2 regions of the Bacillus sp. z33 genome follow, and region 2 is predicted to be linked to the other one. Evidence: riboswitches for the same ligand, from Rfam matches in the RefSeq annotation. Region 2 holds a riboswitch; the other holds the start of a gene.
What was found. Region 2 has a riboswitch for S-adenosylmethionine ahead of AC4G3L_RS02345 (bifunctional homocysteine S-methyltransferase/methylenetetrahydrofolate reductase). Riboswitches for the same ligand answer to the same signal wherever they lie in the genome.

Region 1: it holds a riboswitch for S-adenosylmethionine, as region 2 does, so the genes downstream of both, AC4G3L_RS04245 (methionine biosynthesis PLP-dependent protein) here and AC4G3L_RS02345 (bifunctional homocysteine S-methyltransferase/methylenetetrahydrofolate reductase) in region 2, are expected to answer to the same signal.

What each region holds. Positions count from the first base shown of each region.
Region 1 is NZ_JBZFQN010000001.1:906,525-914,164, forward strand. Features, by position in the region: gene AC4G3L_RS04235 (ABC-2 family transporter permease) at 1-1,334, opposite strand, end outside; gene AC4G3L_RS04240 (ABC transporter ATP-binding protein) at 1,335-2,123, opposite strand; gene AC4G3L_RS04245 (methionine biosynthesis PLP-dependent protein) at 2,312-3,412, opposite strand; SAM riboswitch class I at 3,631-3,739, opposite strand; gene AC4G3L_RS04250 (M42 family metallopeptidase) at 3,871-4,920, shown strand; gene AC4G3L_RS04255 (patatin-like phospholipase family protein) at 4,963-5,805, opposite strand; gene AC4G3L_RS04260 (GntR family transcriptional regulator) at 6,009-6,380, shown strand; gene AC4G3L_RS04265 (ABC transporter ATP-binding protein) at 6,392-7,081, shown strand; gene AC4G3L_RS04270 (hypothetical protein) at 7,078-7,640, shown strand, end outside.
Region 2 is NZ_JBZFQN010000001.1:518,380-526,019, reverse strand. Features, by position in the region: gene dapF (diaminopimelate epimerase) at 1-300, shown strand, start outside; gene AC4G3L_RS02360 (phosphatase PAP2 family protein) at 348-1,025, shown strand; gene AC4G3L_RS02355 (hypothetical protein) at 1,301-1,441, shown strand; gene AC4G3L_RS02350 (class I SAM-dependent methyltransferase) at 1,554-2,150, opposite strand; SAM riboswitch class I at 2,275-2,376, shown strand; gene AC4G3L_RS02345 (bifunctional homocysteine S-methyltransferase/methylenetetrahydrofolate reductase) at 2,468-4,327, shown strand; gene metH (methionine synthase) at 4,324-7,640, shown strand, end outside.

The DNA.
Region 1 (7,640 bases), 390 kb from region 2:
ATAAGAAAAAAGAGAACACTATAGGCCAAATAAATGGGCAGCACATACCTAGCCATGACTGCTTTCCATGTCCCTTTAAAGATAGGCTCTGTTTTCTGCAAAGTAGAAACTCTATATATCCAGGCTCCTTTATATGAATTTGTATATCGTAAAGCAGTTGCAACTACCGGAATAATAAAGGCACAAAAATAGATAGAATAATAGCCGCTGCCAGACTGCATACCTTTTAATCCGCTTTCCTCGAAAAGATTTAACAGGGTAATAAACGGAAAAATGATGATCAATCCAATAGAAGGATATACTTTCAATTTAAAGGCCTGTTCATTTTTCATGATATTCGTTGCAAAGTGAAAAAAAACTCGTTCTTCTTTATTACCAAATAAAAACAGCGGGATGTTTCTTCGTTTCCTTTTCAATATAGAACCTGTATGATTATTCATTTTTTGCAAGTACTTCTCAAAGTTATGAACATTTTTTATATAAATAATTAAAGAAATAATTGGTACGATGATAGCCAGACTGCTTAAAGCCATGTACTCTAACGTAAAATCCCCTTTTATGATTGCTTCAAAGGGAGCAGCATACCAGATTGGTGCAATAAAATAGCTCCACCAGGTTGGGCTAAATTCTACTTGGCTATCGATGATGTCAAATAATCTACCAGTCAGTTGGTACCCCACAATCATTAAAATAGATAAGGCAATTTGGACATAGCTAATAAAATCCTTTAATTTCTCACCATCGAAATACTTTAAAATCACCAGATAAATTAAGGCAGTAAGCAAGACGATCCATATATCAACCAGGATGATGATCAGCACAAATAACAGACTAAAGCCTAATCCTTTAGTAACAATAGAAGCAATGAGCGCGGGAGCTATAAATAGGAGCGTTAATGCCCCTAGATAAATGACAATATGAATCAGCTTTGCCGTCGAGATCGTTCGTTCATCTACCGGTCTTGATAATAAAATAGATTGGTCACGAATATCCAGCATCACATGAGAAAAATCAGAAATTAAAGATGTCATTATAAAAAACATAAAAACAGCAAACAGCAAACTCATTTGGAACAAATAATTTTCACCCATAATAATAAAAGGGATCAATATCAAGCCCATAAGTGCATACACCCATAGGGATTTCAAAAATTCATTTGAATCTTTATCCGTATCATTCTTTCTCGCCCCATTATTCATTAGAGCGGGAACTCTTCTGGAATCCATCGTAAGCTTAACCTGAAGAATTCTTCTCATAGCCGGGTAGTCAATTCCCATCCATTGAAATAGCTTTTTTCCTTTATCCAATACACGCAAACTCATAAATTCTCTCATCTATTTATCCCCTTGGACAACAGAGACAATATCTTCGGCAATCGTTCGATGTTCCGTAAAACCGGTTAATTGATTAAAAATTTCTTCTAGTGTTCCTTCCTTACCCGTATTCTGTAATTCTTCAAAACTTCCATCTGCGATAATCCTGCCTTCATGCAGTAAAATAATCCGATTACTGATTTTCTCAACAACATCCATAATGTGTGAAGAATAAAAAATCGTTTTTCCCTCACTTGCCAGCATTCCCAGCAATTCTTTGACGATCATAACGCTATTCGCGTCGAGACCGCTTAAAGGCTCATCTAAAAATAATATATCCGGGTTATGAAGAAGACTTGATATTAACAGAACCTTTTGCTTCATTCCTTTTGAATAACTATTTATTCGTGAATCATACATTGCTTCAATGTTTAATAGCTTCATTAGTTTAAAAGCCTTTTGGTCAACTTGATCATAAGGTAAGCCATAAAGCTCCCCAATAAAGGTTAAGTATTCACGTGCAGTCAATACATCATATAGATCTGCTAATTCAGGCACATAACCAATTCTGTTTTTATAGTCAATCCTATCATCGGAAAGCTCTGTTCCAAATATCTTAACTGAACCTGTATAATCTGTTAGAAGACCAAGCAATATCTTTACAGTGGTTGTTTTCCCAGCACCATTAGGACCTATATAGCCAATAACTTGCCCTTTGTCTACATCAAGATTAATGCCACGAAGCACTTCTTTCGAGCCATAACTCACCTGAAGATTGTTAATAGAAATAACCGGATCAGCCATCTTCATTCTCCCTAATTGAGACTAATTTTTTTACAGTATATCAAAATCGTTAAATATTTTACATATATTTCTATTTTACCGTATATGATTTTATTAAATTTCTAATACCTTCGCATATTTAGTTCGTTCATAAAAATTCCAGTAATACTCGCTCCTCCCCAAGATGTATCACTAATTTCAAACGAGTTCTACCTTTAAACCAGTAACGAATCAAATGCCTGTGTAAGATCTTCAATCAAATCATCAGCATGTTCAATCCCGACAGAATAACGCAGCAAGCAATTACAAACCCCAATCTGTATGCGCACCTCCTCTGGGATATCTGCGTGTGTTTGTGTAGCGGGATACGTCATTAAGCTCTCTACTCCACCCAAACTTTCCGCAAAAGATATGATATGAAGACTTTGTAAGAAAGGATTGATCCATTCAGCTGATTTCAGCCGGAATGATATCATCCCTCCTTTACCAGGATAAAGGACATCCGTCACTTCTTCTCTTTCTCTTAAAAACCGACTGATTTTCTGGGCGTTTTCCTCATGTTGTTTCATCCGCAAGCTCAATGTTTTCATTCCCCTCATGACAAGCCAGGAATCAAAAGGTGAAAGCACAGCTCCTGTAGCATTTTGATATTCCTCAAGTCTTGCACCAATATCAGCATTTTTTGCTACAATTAATCCAGCTAACACATCATTATGTCCAGCCAAGTATTTAGTGGCACTATGGACAACAATATCTGCTCCCTGTTCAAGCGGCCGCTGCAGAATAGGTGTATAAAAGGTATTATCTACAATCAGCAACAAATCATTTTCACGCGTGAATTTGGAGATCTCCTTTATATCCAATTCCTGCATAAGCGGATTAGTCGGAGTTTCGATAAAGAATGCCTTGGTTCTATCGCTAATGGATTCCTTAAAATCCGAATCGTTATGACATGGTTTAAATTTGATGCCATATGTCTTCCATATTTGTTCGAATAACCGGTATGTCCCTCCATAAAGGTCAGCGGTGACGGCAATCTCATCTCCAGGAGCAAATAAACAAAGCAATGAGTGAATGGCAGCCATACCTGAACTATAAGCAAAGCCCTGTTTTCCTCCCTCAAGCTCTGCGATGCCCTCCTCGAGTAATTTTCTGGTTGGGTTACCCGTCCTTATGTAATCAAACCCGGTGGATTCTCCTATACCATCATGGCGATAGGCTGTTGAAAAATAGACTGGCGGATTAACAGTACCTGTTTGTGTTTCACTTCGATTGCCTATTTGAGCTAAGAGTGTTTCGATTTTAACTTTTGTCATGTGTATGACTCCTCTCTCTTCATTTATCCCTACACATTGCTCTTCACCATCACGGTCCACCATACTTGCACTATATCCATGTGCTACTATTTTCCGCATATATGATACGGCTGTATTTCTTTTACTTTTGTCAAATAACATTCATTTCCCCAGTTATTAACAGTTATAAAAAAACAAAAAAGTCTCCAGAAGAAGACTTTTCATCAGAAATGGGCCCCTTCTTATCATTCAAGACAGCTAGTATGTCTTGCAGGATTTAGCACCTTTCCATCATTGGCGGTTGCTGAGATTTCACTGGGCCAGTCCCTCCATCTCTCTTGATAAGTTTTGTCAGAATATTCACTTAAAATAAATTTACATCCTCATGGAAAGAAAAGCAAGTTGTTTTTACCTTCATTGTTCAACTTTTTAACAAAGGTATATAATAAATCTATACATAAAAGGAGTGATTCGTAGCGATGAAAGCCAATGGTCAGGAAATTTTTCAATATATAAAAGAACTGGTATCCATCCCAAGTCCGAGCGGCTATACCACAGAAGTGATTGAACATGTGGCACGATTTTTACAATCTGAAGGTATTACAGCAGTAAAAACAAATAAAGGAGCATTATTGGCAACAATCAAGGGGCAAGATGATTCTAAACATCGTTTTCTTACCGCCCATGTTGATACGTTAGGTGCCATGGTTAAAGAAATCAAACCAGGCGGGCGTTTAAAATTATCGATGGTAGGTGGATTTCGCTGGAATTCTGTTGAGGGTGAATACTGTAAAATCCATACAGCTGATGGAAGGATCTATACAGGAACCATTCTTCTAAATCAAACCTCCGTTCATGTTTATCAGAAAATGGGCGATGTCAAACGCGAGGATGCGACAATGGAAGTACGAATTGATGCTGTCACAAAAAGCAAGGCAGATACAGAAAAGCTTGGCATTTCAGTCGGCGATTTTGTTTCCTTCGAACCGCGTGTTGAACTGACAGACAACGGATTTATTAAATCCCGTCATTTGGACGATAAAGCAAGTGTCGGTATTCTGATGTATATTATTAAACAGATAAATAAAGAAGGTATCATTCTTCCTTATACGACCCATTTCTTAATCTCTAACAATGAAGAAATCGGCTATGGCGGCAATTCCAATATACCGTCCGAAACAGTTGAATATTTGGCTGTTGATATGGGAGCAATCGGAGAAGGACAGGCAACGGATGAATACAGTGTATCCATTTGCGCCAAAGACTCAAGCGGACCTTATCATTATGGTCTGCGCCAGCATCTCGTCGAGTTATCAAAGCAGCATCAGGTGGATTATCGCGTGGATATTTACCCTTTTTATGGTTCTGATGCCTCTGCTGCCATTCGTGCCGGCTATGATATTATTCATGGATTGATTGGCCCCGGCATCGATGCTTCCCATGCTTTTGAACGCACCCATATTAGTTCCATCGAACATACTGCGAATTTAATTTGGCATTATTTACAATCAGAATTAAGACAGCAATAAAAGAATCAACAACCCATCACGAAAAATAGTGGTGGGTTGTTGTTATAATAGCTTTTTTATTTTTCCATGAGCAGCCTTGGCTTCTGCATATCCTTGATTGTACAGCTTTTTCAGCTTTTTAGGATTACGCTCAATTCGGCTGACATCTGATTTCTCTATTGGACGAATAATGACGACATGTCCCTTTTCTTCCTGTTCCTCCAGATAACGTATCGTGTCATTGTATAGGATATGCCGATTGCGAAGGGCCTTTAATAGTCCTTGATAATTCTTATATAATCTTTTTCCAAACCAATCAAACGATGAGCCTTTCATATATCCCTTGTTTCCGGTAAGCACGACAATATTTTTCGTATTCCCGTCTGCTTGAGATTTTTGAATCGGTATCGGATCGGCAACTCCCCCGTCAAGCAGCATTCTGCCATCATAAGAGATTACCGGCGCAAAAAATGGAATGGAACTGGATGCGCGCAGAATCGTTGTAATATCTTTTTTTAAGTGCTCTTTGCTATAGTATACGGGTTCGCCTGTAACGCAATCTGTAACACCGACGACAAACTGTTCCTTGGCTTCACAAAAAGCCTTCAAATCAAATGGAACCAGTTCATTTGGAATTTTATCAAAAATAAAATCCATTCCAAATAATTCGCGTTTCTTCAGAAAACGTTTATAGGAAAGATATTCCGGATGTGAGACATAGTCGATATTTGCCGTATAATTACGGTCTATTTGCCGGGCAATATAAGAAGAACCATTGCATGCACCGGCTGAAACACCGATTGTATATGGCAAATAAATATCCTGTTCCATCAAATACCTCAAAACTCCGGCTGTATATAATCCTCTCATTCCGCCGCCCTCTAAAACCAGGCCTGTATTCTGCATGACAAGTAACCTCCTTCCCTAGAGAATCCTTCTTATTTTGCCTTTACCTTTATAAATAATTACAAATTTCAAAACCTTTTAAGGAATTTTTTTACTTTTCATTGACGGTTCTGGTGTATTACATGTATAGTACACATATCAGGTGTATGAACCACATAGTACACACACCAAATATTGGTTAACCAGACATAGGAGATGAAACGATGAACATCATCTTTAATAACCGGGATCCCGTTTATTTACAAGTTGTCCGTTACTTCAAAGAACAAATAGCGACCGGCCGGCTTGCAAGCGGAGAAGAGATTCCTTCTCGACGTGAGCTTGCGGGTCTTCTAAAAATAAACCCTAATACCGCTCAAAAAGCGTATAAGGAAATGGAGGAACAGGGATTGATTTACACTGAAAGAAATTTCCCAAGCCGGATTACAACAGATAAGGACATATTGAGTAGCGTCCGCCAAGAGCTGATTCATGAAGCAGTTGACACCTTTGTCCAGGCAATTAAACCGATTCAACTACCCGTAGATGAACTATTGAGTATTGTCAAAGAAAAATACAAATCGGAACAAGACTGAGGAGGGACACCATGTTAGAGGTAAAAAATTTAATAAAAAAATTCGGCAGGAAAAAAGTATTGGATGACGTTAGTTTTACAGCAAACAAAGGGGAGATTACTTGTTTGATTGGTATAAACGGTGTTGGTAAAACCACGGTTATGAAATCGATCATGGGTCTTACCCCCATTAATGGAGGAGAAATTCTAATAAATGGAGCCAAACGAACGAAGGAATCATACGAGAAGATTACATTCATTCCTGATTCATTAACGATGCTTTCACATTTCACCATTGTAGAGGCGATGGATTTTATGAACGATTTTTATGAAAGCTGGAACCAGGAACGCGCTGACGAATTACTGATCTTTTTTAAACTGGATGAAAATGTACGGATTTCAACTTTATCAAAAGGAAATACCGCAAAGGTGAATCTTTTGTTGGGATTAGCACAGGACGTAGATTATGTCCTAATGGATGAACCCTTTTCCGGGATTGATATTTTCAGCCGTGAACAAATCGCAGATGTTTTTACAAGCCACCTGATTGAAGATCGCGGTGTTATTATTACGACACATGAAATCAACGATATTGAGCACCTCATTGATAAAGTTGTTTTGTTAAATGATGGCGTGGTTTATAAAGAATTTAATGCAGAAGAGGTTCGCATGAACGAAGGTAAGTCTGTCGTAGATGTGATGAGAGAGGTGTATATACGATGAGTCGCTTTTTTAAGCTTGTGAATATGGAATTAAATCGGTTCTCCAAAATATTATATGGGATGATTATGGGTGTCTTTATTATACAGATTGCTGGTTTAATCATTCAGGCTAAAGGCTACATGGACAGGGCAAATGATTCCTTAATGACTGGAATCCCTAAAGAAACCTTTATCGAAGAAAATGGACTATTTGGAATGGCTAACTATGTAGGTTCTATGCTATTTAATGCCCCAATCGCTTTATGTGCCGGCGCCATTTTCTTATATATTTTTCTGATTTGGTACCGTGACTGGGCCGGTAAAGGTTCATTTATCTATCGTTTATTGATGATTCCTACTTCCAGAATGACCATCTATTTTTCAAAATTAACAGCTTTAATGCTACTCGTTCTCTTATTAGTATCCGTTCAGTTAATTTTCCTTCCAATCGAGTCAAAAATTCTGGAATGGTTTATATCCGCTGATTATTTGAATGAAATTTCAATTGTTAGTTTAGTAAATAAATCTTTCTTAAGAATTCTTCTTCCGCAGACTTTAACACAATTTATCTTGTACTACGG
Region 2 (7,640 bases):
GGAACAGCAATGTCAGCTTCCAGTCTCGTAACGAAATGGGTTGACGAACTCGATGATGAAGCCGTACTGCATGTCTATAATCCAGGTGGAATGGTACTATGCCAGGTTCATGATTTGCAGGATAAAACCTGGATTGATTTAATTGGGAATGCAACGTATGAATACGAAACGGTTATTCAGTTAAATTTAGAAACACTACATGTTAGCTTTGGGGAAAGGAAAATCTATAAAGAAGAGGCCGAGGCTTATTCATCATTCCAACAACATGTCAAAACCTATCTAGACTCTAAAATAGGATGAACTTAAGACGTTTTAAACAATATGTTCGCAATAGGGGAGGGCGTAAATTGAAGAAGCCTGAAAACACCTTTTTAAATGTTCATATTATTTCCTTTTTCGTGCTGATTGCTCTCTTTATTGTGTGTACGCTCTTGTTCGTAGATATTGCTGATGACCTAGACGAACATGAGCTATATCGGTTTGATATGACGATCATTCAGGCAATCCAGGGCAGTATTAATGAAATGAGTACAAAAGTGCTTACTTTTATAACGAATTTAGGATCAGTAAAAGGCAATATCCTACTGGTTATCGTTTTTTCTTCGTTGTTACTGTTTAAAAAACGTTTTCTCAGTGTGCTTTTTTTAATCATCACGACATGGTCAGGTGGTTATGTAAACCAATATTTAAAATGGATTTTCCAGCGGGAGAGACCAACTTTAAATCCATTGGTTCAAGAAAATGGCTTTAGCTTTCCGAGCGGCCACTCAATGTCCTCCTTCATCCTCTATGGTGCACTGATGATCATTACAACCAGAATCACCAAGAATTGGCCGATTCGATGGGCTGTTTATGCGATTTGTATATTTATGATTTTAACGATTGGCTACAGCCGTATTTACCTGGGGGTGCATTATCCTAGCGATGTGATTGCAGGGTATGTTGCGGGATGTGCATGGCTGGCAATCATTGCGATTGTGTTTAAGTTTGGGGAATATAGGAGAACAAAAGGTTTGAAATCATAAATAGGCTGTCTGTAAGCTATGCCGGCTTATAGACGCCTATTTTTTATGTAAACCTCTGTGAATAACTAACTGAGCATTTTCTTTTTATGGTTTTGCTACTTCCTATAAATACTGGAGATTAAAGTAGCAATCTTTGATGAGATGCAAATACTTTAAAAAGAGAGCCAGGGTAATTATGTCATTAACAACAGACATGGAATGATTATCATACAACTACTTGGTTCGGGTGGTATGCACCTTCTTTTCCTAATATAGGAGAAGGGAGGTGATAGACTATGGATTTTCTAAAAGCTCTGGCAAAAGATGAAGCAATGATCTTTTTCACGCCCCTTGCTGCCGGCAGCGCTACGCGATTTCGCCAATCTATAAAGCTCAAGAGGCAAACGAAAAACCACCCTGCGCCGACCAAAGCATAAGGGTGGTTCATCTAAGAATTAAACGATTTGCTTACCACTTGCTAGTAGTAGCACCAGGGAGTTACCAGCTCTCTGGTTTTTTAATATATGTGTATAATACCCTAAAAAAGGGCTATTTGGTGGCTGTTACATTGATGGATAAGCACGGTTTCATTGGTTTCGTTTGAACTTTAACTGATTTAAATCCTGTCTTAGTAAGAACCTCTTTAATTTCTTCGGCATATTCATGAGCCTGTTCTTCGGTTGCTTCTTCCTGCCTTGGCTGTACCGTTATGGTCACTTGCCCATTCTCTTTTAGTAAGGAATGTATTTTCTGAATGCAAACTTCCTGGTTGTCCCATAGTGGATAACTGTTTACACTGAAAATATTATCGTACACCATTGGATTAGGTATCTCGAGAACAGTTCCATTAAATAAACGCAGCTGATTCCGATCGAGGTGTTCCTGATTGCGCTTGCTCGCATTTTTCACCATTTCTTCAGATGGATCGACGCCATCAATCTGGATGGTTGGGTACTTATCAAAAAGCATATGCATTCCTTCGCCAGGGCCAAACCCTACTTCAAGCAGCGTATCATTCGGTGTAATAGACAATTGATTAAATGTCCAATCATACAATTCTTCATTTTCATAGGCCATGATTTTACCTGCGAGTTTTCCAAGTACACCTGTTGGATTTTTAAATTGATTTGTAAATATCTCTTTCATTTAACATCACTCCTACACGATACATACCCGAAATAATAAATCATTAACTCCTCTGCATTAATTATCAAAATAGATTGAAAAAACTGATAATTTATAGTAAATTTAGTAAATATATAATTTTATATCCTTATCTAGAGAGATGGAGGGACTGGCCCGTTGAAATCTCAGCAACCTGGATAGTAATTCAAGGTGCTAAATCCAGCAAGCGCCGCTTGAAAGATGAGAGACCAGAAGGGGGGCTTTCATGGCGAAAGCTCTTTTCTCATCGTCTATTTTCCTCATCAACTTTTCAATTTAACAAATTAGGGGGAAAGACAGTGAATCTATTAGAGACGTTAAACGAAAAAATTCTGGTTGCTGATGGGGCTAGTGGTACACTTTTATATTCATTTGGGATCGATAGCTGTTTTGAAGAACTAAATCTGACTGATCCCAATCAAATTGAAAAGATGCACAGGAGTTATATTGCAGCAGGTGCTGATATCATTCAATCCAATACATTCGGTGCAAACTACCATAAATTAAAGCGGTATGGTCTTGAAAGGGAAGTTTCCATGATCAATCGGACCGGAATAAAGCTGGCAAAAAGAGCTGCCAATCCGCATACCTTTGTTGTTGGGACAATCGGAGGTTTACGAAGCTTTAGAAAATCAGAATTAACATTAAGTGAAATTAAGGCATATTTTGAAGAGCAGCTACTCGCCTTATTGAAGGAAGAACCAGATGGGATTTTACTAGAAACCTATTATGATTTAGAGGAATTGTTAATGGTGTTAGAAGTAGCAAGAAGAACCAGTGATCTTCCTCTGATTGCGAATATATCCCTGCATGAAACGGGTCTATTGCAAAATGGGATGCATGTCAGTGAAGCATTTTCACTATTGAAAAAAGAGGGAGCCGATGTCGTCGGGATTAATTGTAGGATGGGTCCTTACCATATGATTCGGTCTTATGAAGAAGTACCGCTTTTAGAAGATACTTATTATGCGGCATACCCGAATGCAAGCTTACCTGATTTATCTGATGGAAGATATGTCTACTCTACAGAGGCGGACTATTTCATCAACAGTTCCAGGCAACTGGTGAAGCAAGGGGTACGGCTGATAGGCGGATGCTGCGGTACGACGCCTGCACATATTCAGGCCATACGTAAAGGAGTCGAAGACCTTTTTCCTGTTAAGGAAAAAGATTTTGTTGCACAGCCGAAGCATCAGTCTATTTCACATGAGATCATTCAGTACAAACGAAATGGGCCAGATACGATTTCAGGTATGGTAAAAAAACGAACGACGGTCATCGTGGAACTTGACCCGCCAAAGACGCTGGGGCTGGAGGAATTTTTGATAGGAAGTCGTTACTTATTGGACTCTGGTGCGGATGCTATCACACTTGCGGATAATTCATTGGCATCTCCGAGAATATCAAATCTTGCGGTAGCCTCTATTTTACAATCAAAGTTAAATACCATGCCTCTTGTCCATTTAACTTGCCGGGATCATAATCTGATTGGCTTGCAATCTCATTTAATGGGTATGCATTCTCTCGGATTGTCAGAGGTGTTAGTCGTGACCGGTGATCCTTCAAAAATTGGTGACTTTCCGGGAGCTACTTCCGTATATGATCTTTCTTCCATCGATCTGATTTCATTAATTAAGCAATTGAATGTGGGACGGTCTTATTCAGGGAAATCATTAGGAAGCCGGGCGAATTTTGAGGTGGCTGCTGCCTTTAACCCGCATGTAAAGTACATAGATAAAGCTGTTCAGAGAATGGAGAAGAAGATTCAGGCAGGTGCGGATTATTTTCTGACCCAGCCAGTGTTCAGTATTGAAAAATTAGAAGAAATATACGCAGCAACAAGGCATATTACGAAACCGATTTTTATTGGCATCATGCCTTTAACGAGTCACAGGAATGCAGAGTTTTTACACAATGAAGTACCGGGTATTTCCTTACCTGAGGATATCAGAACGGCGATGGAAAGAGCCGGAGCGGATAAGGAAGCCTGTGCTCGCGAAAGCTTTGCCATTTCAAAAGAATTAGTAGACGCGGCAAGTGAGTTATTTAATGGAATCTACATCATTACACCTTTTATGAAATATGAATTAAGCGGGCGTTTGGTGCGATACATCAAAGAACAAAAATCAGTAGTAAACAGGGAAGTGCATTTATCATGAGAGCAGTACAATTAAAAGACTTAATGGCTGAAAGAGTAGTTATTCTAGATGGAGCAATGGGCACCATGATTCAGGCACACCACTTAACAGAGGATGATTTTGGCGGGGAACAGTATGATGGGTGTAATGAATATTTAACACTAACCCGCCCAGACGTAATCCAATCCATTCATGAAGAGTATTTGGCAGCTGGTGTTGATATTATTGAAACAAACACGTTCGGCGCGACGCCAATTGTCTTGGATGAATATCATCTTGGCCATCTGGCTTATCAGCTGAATAAAGAATCAGCCCAATTGGCGCGAATAGCAGCTGATCAATTTGAAACTCCTAATAGTCCTCGCTTTGTTGCCGGTTCGATGGGACCCACCACCAAGACCTTATCCGTGACAGGTGGAGCGACTTTTGAACAATTGACAGATTCATATGAAGAACAAACGAAGGGCTTGCTTGATGGCGGAGTTGATTTGCTACTTTTGGAAACGTCGCAGGATTTATTAAATGTGAAAGCAGCTTATATCGGAATGCAAAGAGCATTCTCGTCTTTAGACAGGGAAGTGCCAGTAATTATCTCAGGAACGATTGAACCAATGGGGACGACTCTCGCCGGTCAAACGATTGAAGCATTTTATATATCATGCAAACATATGAATCCTCTTGCGATTGGGCTTAATTGTGCAACCGGGCCAGAGTTCATGGCTGAACATATCAGAGGTTTATCTGAATTAAGCACTGTCGCAGTGAGTTGTTATCCAAATGCCGGATTACCTGATGAAAATGGCCAGTATAACGAAACGCCATCCTCTCTAAGCAAAAAGATTAAGCAATTTGCTGAAAAAGGCTGGATCAATCTGGTCGGCGGCTGCTGTGGAACGACTCCCGACCATATCCGAGCAATAAAAGAAGCGGTTAGCGGAATGGAAGCGAGGAAAATTATAGGTAAACAGAGTATTCATGTTATCTCCGGTATTGAACCCTTGATATTTGACGACTCCATGAGACCTTTATTTGTAGGGGAACGGACTAATGTGATTGGGTCCAGAAAGTTTAAGAATCTGATTAAGGACAAAAAGTTCGAAGAAGCATCCGAGATTGCCAGACAGCAAGTCAAAAAGGGAGCCCATGTGATTGACGTATGCCTGGCTGATCCGGATAGTGATGAAGTTTCCGATATGGAAGAATTCATGAAGGAAGTAGCTAAGAAAATTAAAGTGCCTTTTGTCATCGATTCAACCGATGAACTCGTCATTGAAAAGGCACTTCGTCATACTCAGGGGAAAGCAATTATTAATTCAATTAATTTAGAGGATGGGGAAGAACGTTTCGAGAAAATTGTGCCATTGGCTAAACGGTATGGAGCAGCCTTAGTTGTGGGAACGATTGATGAAAAAGGAATGGCTGTAACGGAAGATCGTAAACTCGAGGTCGCGCGCAGATCATACCAACTGTTAACAGAAAAATACGAAATCGTACCGGAGGATATTATTTTTGACCCGCTCGTTTTTCCGGTTGGTACTGGTGATGAACAATACCGGGAAGGCGCTGCTGAAACAGTAAAGGGACTGGAAGCGATTAAAAAAGAGCTTCCAAGAACATTAACGATTTTAGGCATCAGTAATGTATCGTTTGGACTGCCGAATGAGGGAAGAGAGGTTCTGAATGCCGTTTATTTATACCATTGTACAAAGGCTGGCTTAGACTATGCGATTGTCAATACAGAAAAATTATCCCGATTTGCTTTAATCCCTGAAGAGGAAATCCGCTTATCAGAGAATCTTTTGTTTCATAACTCGGAAGAATCTCTTGCTGAGTTTGTTGCTTTTTATAGAACGAAAAAGCCTGTTCAAAAGGAAACAAAAGAAAAACTACCAATATTGGAGCGCCTGCCTGAATATATTATCGAAGGGACAAAGGACGGGTTGAAGGAGGATATTGATGAAGCTCTTGCACAAGGGATGGAGCCACTTGATATCATTAATGGTCCATTAATGGGCGGCATGGCGAAAGTGGGAGAACTATTTAATGATAACCAGTTAATCGTTGCAGAAGTATTGCAAAGTGCAGAAGCTATGAAAGCAGCTGTTTCTCAGCTTGAACCATTGATGACTATATCGGGCACAACGTCAACAAAAGGAAAAATGGTGCTGGCAACCGTGAAAGGGGACGTGCATGATATCGGGAAGAATCTCGTTGATATCATCATGAGTAATAATGGGTATGAAGTCGTTGACCTAGGGATTAAGGTAGCTCCGCAAACCTTGATTGAATCCGTCCGGAAGGAGAACCCAACTATTATTGGCTTGTCTGGCTTGCTAGTGAAATCAGCCCAGCAGATGGTCATTACTGCACAGGATTTAAGAGAAGCGGAAATTGATGTTCCGATTGTAGTAGGAGGAGCAGCTCTTACGAGGAAATTTACAAGGGGACGAATAGCTCCTGAATATAATGGACCAGTCTTTTATGCAAAGGATGCCATGAATGGACTCGATTTAATCAATCAGCTCCATGACGAAGATAAAAGGCCATCCTTTCTCGCTCAATTAGAGGAAGAAGCGAATAAGCAAGCAGAAGTGATTTCGATTGAAACGAAGAGGGATATTCAAGGAGCAGAAAATCGTCAAAAAACAGTAAAAGACCAAGATAATATACCAGTCCCCGAGGACTTAAACCAGCATATTCTACAGGATTACCCATTGTCTCTGGTGTACCCATATGTAAATAAACAAATGTTATTTGGCCATCACCTTGGAATAAAGGGGAAAGTGGAACGGTTGTTTGAGGAAGAGAATCCAAAATTATTGGAGCTTGCGGCCATAGTTGATGAGATTCTCGAAAACAATCAGATTAAAATGTCAGCCATGTATCAATATTTCCCTGCAAAAAGTAATGGAGAACGCTTGAAAATATGTTCTCCAGCTAATCCAGATGAAGTGCTGGAAACATTTGATTTTCCGCGACAATCTAAAAATCCGTATCTATGTTTATCTGATTATGTAAAGGACCAAGAGTCAGGTGTACAGGATCATGTAGGATTAATGATTGTCACAGCTGGTAAAGGTATAAAAGAAATAGCAGAAAGGTGGAAAAAAGAAGGACAGTATTTAAAGAGCCATATCATCCAAGCACTCGCACTTGAATGTGCAGAAGGCCTAGCCGAACGAGTCCACCAGCTTATGAGGGATGCTTGGGGAATCCATGATCCCATCGACATGACTATGAAAGAACGACTAAGTGCCAAGTATACCGGCCAGCGCTACTCATTTGGCTATCCAGCCTGCCCGAATCTCGAGGATCAGGAAAAGCTGTTCAGGTT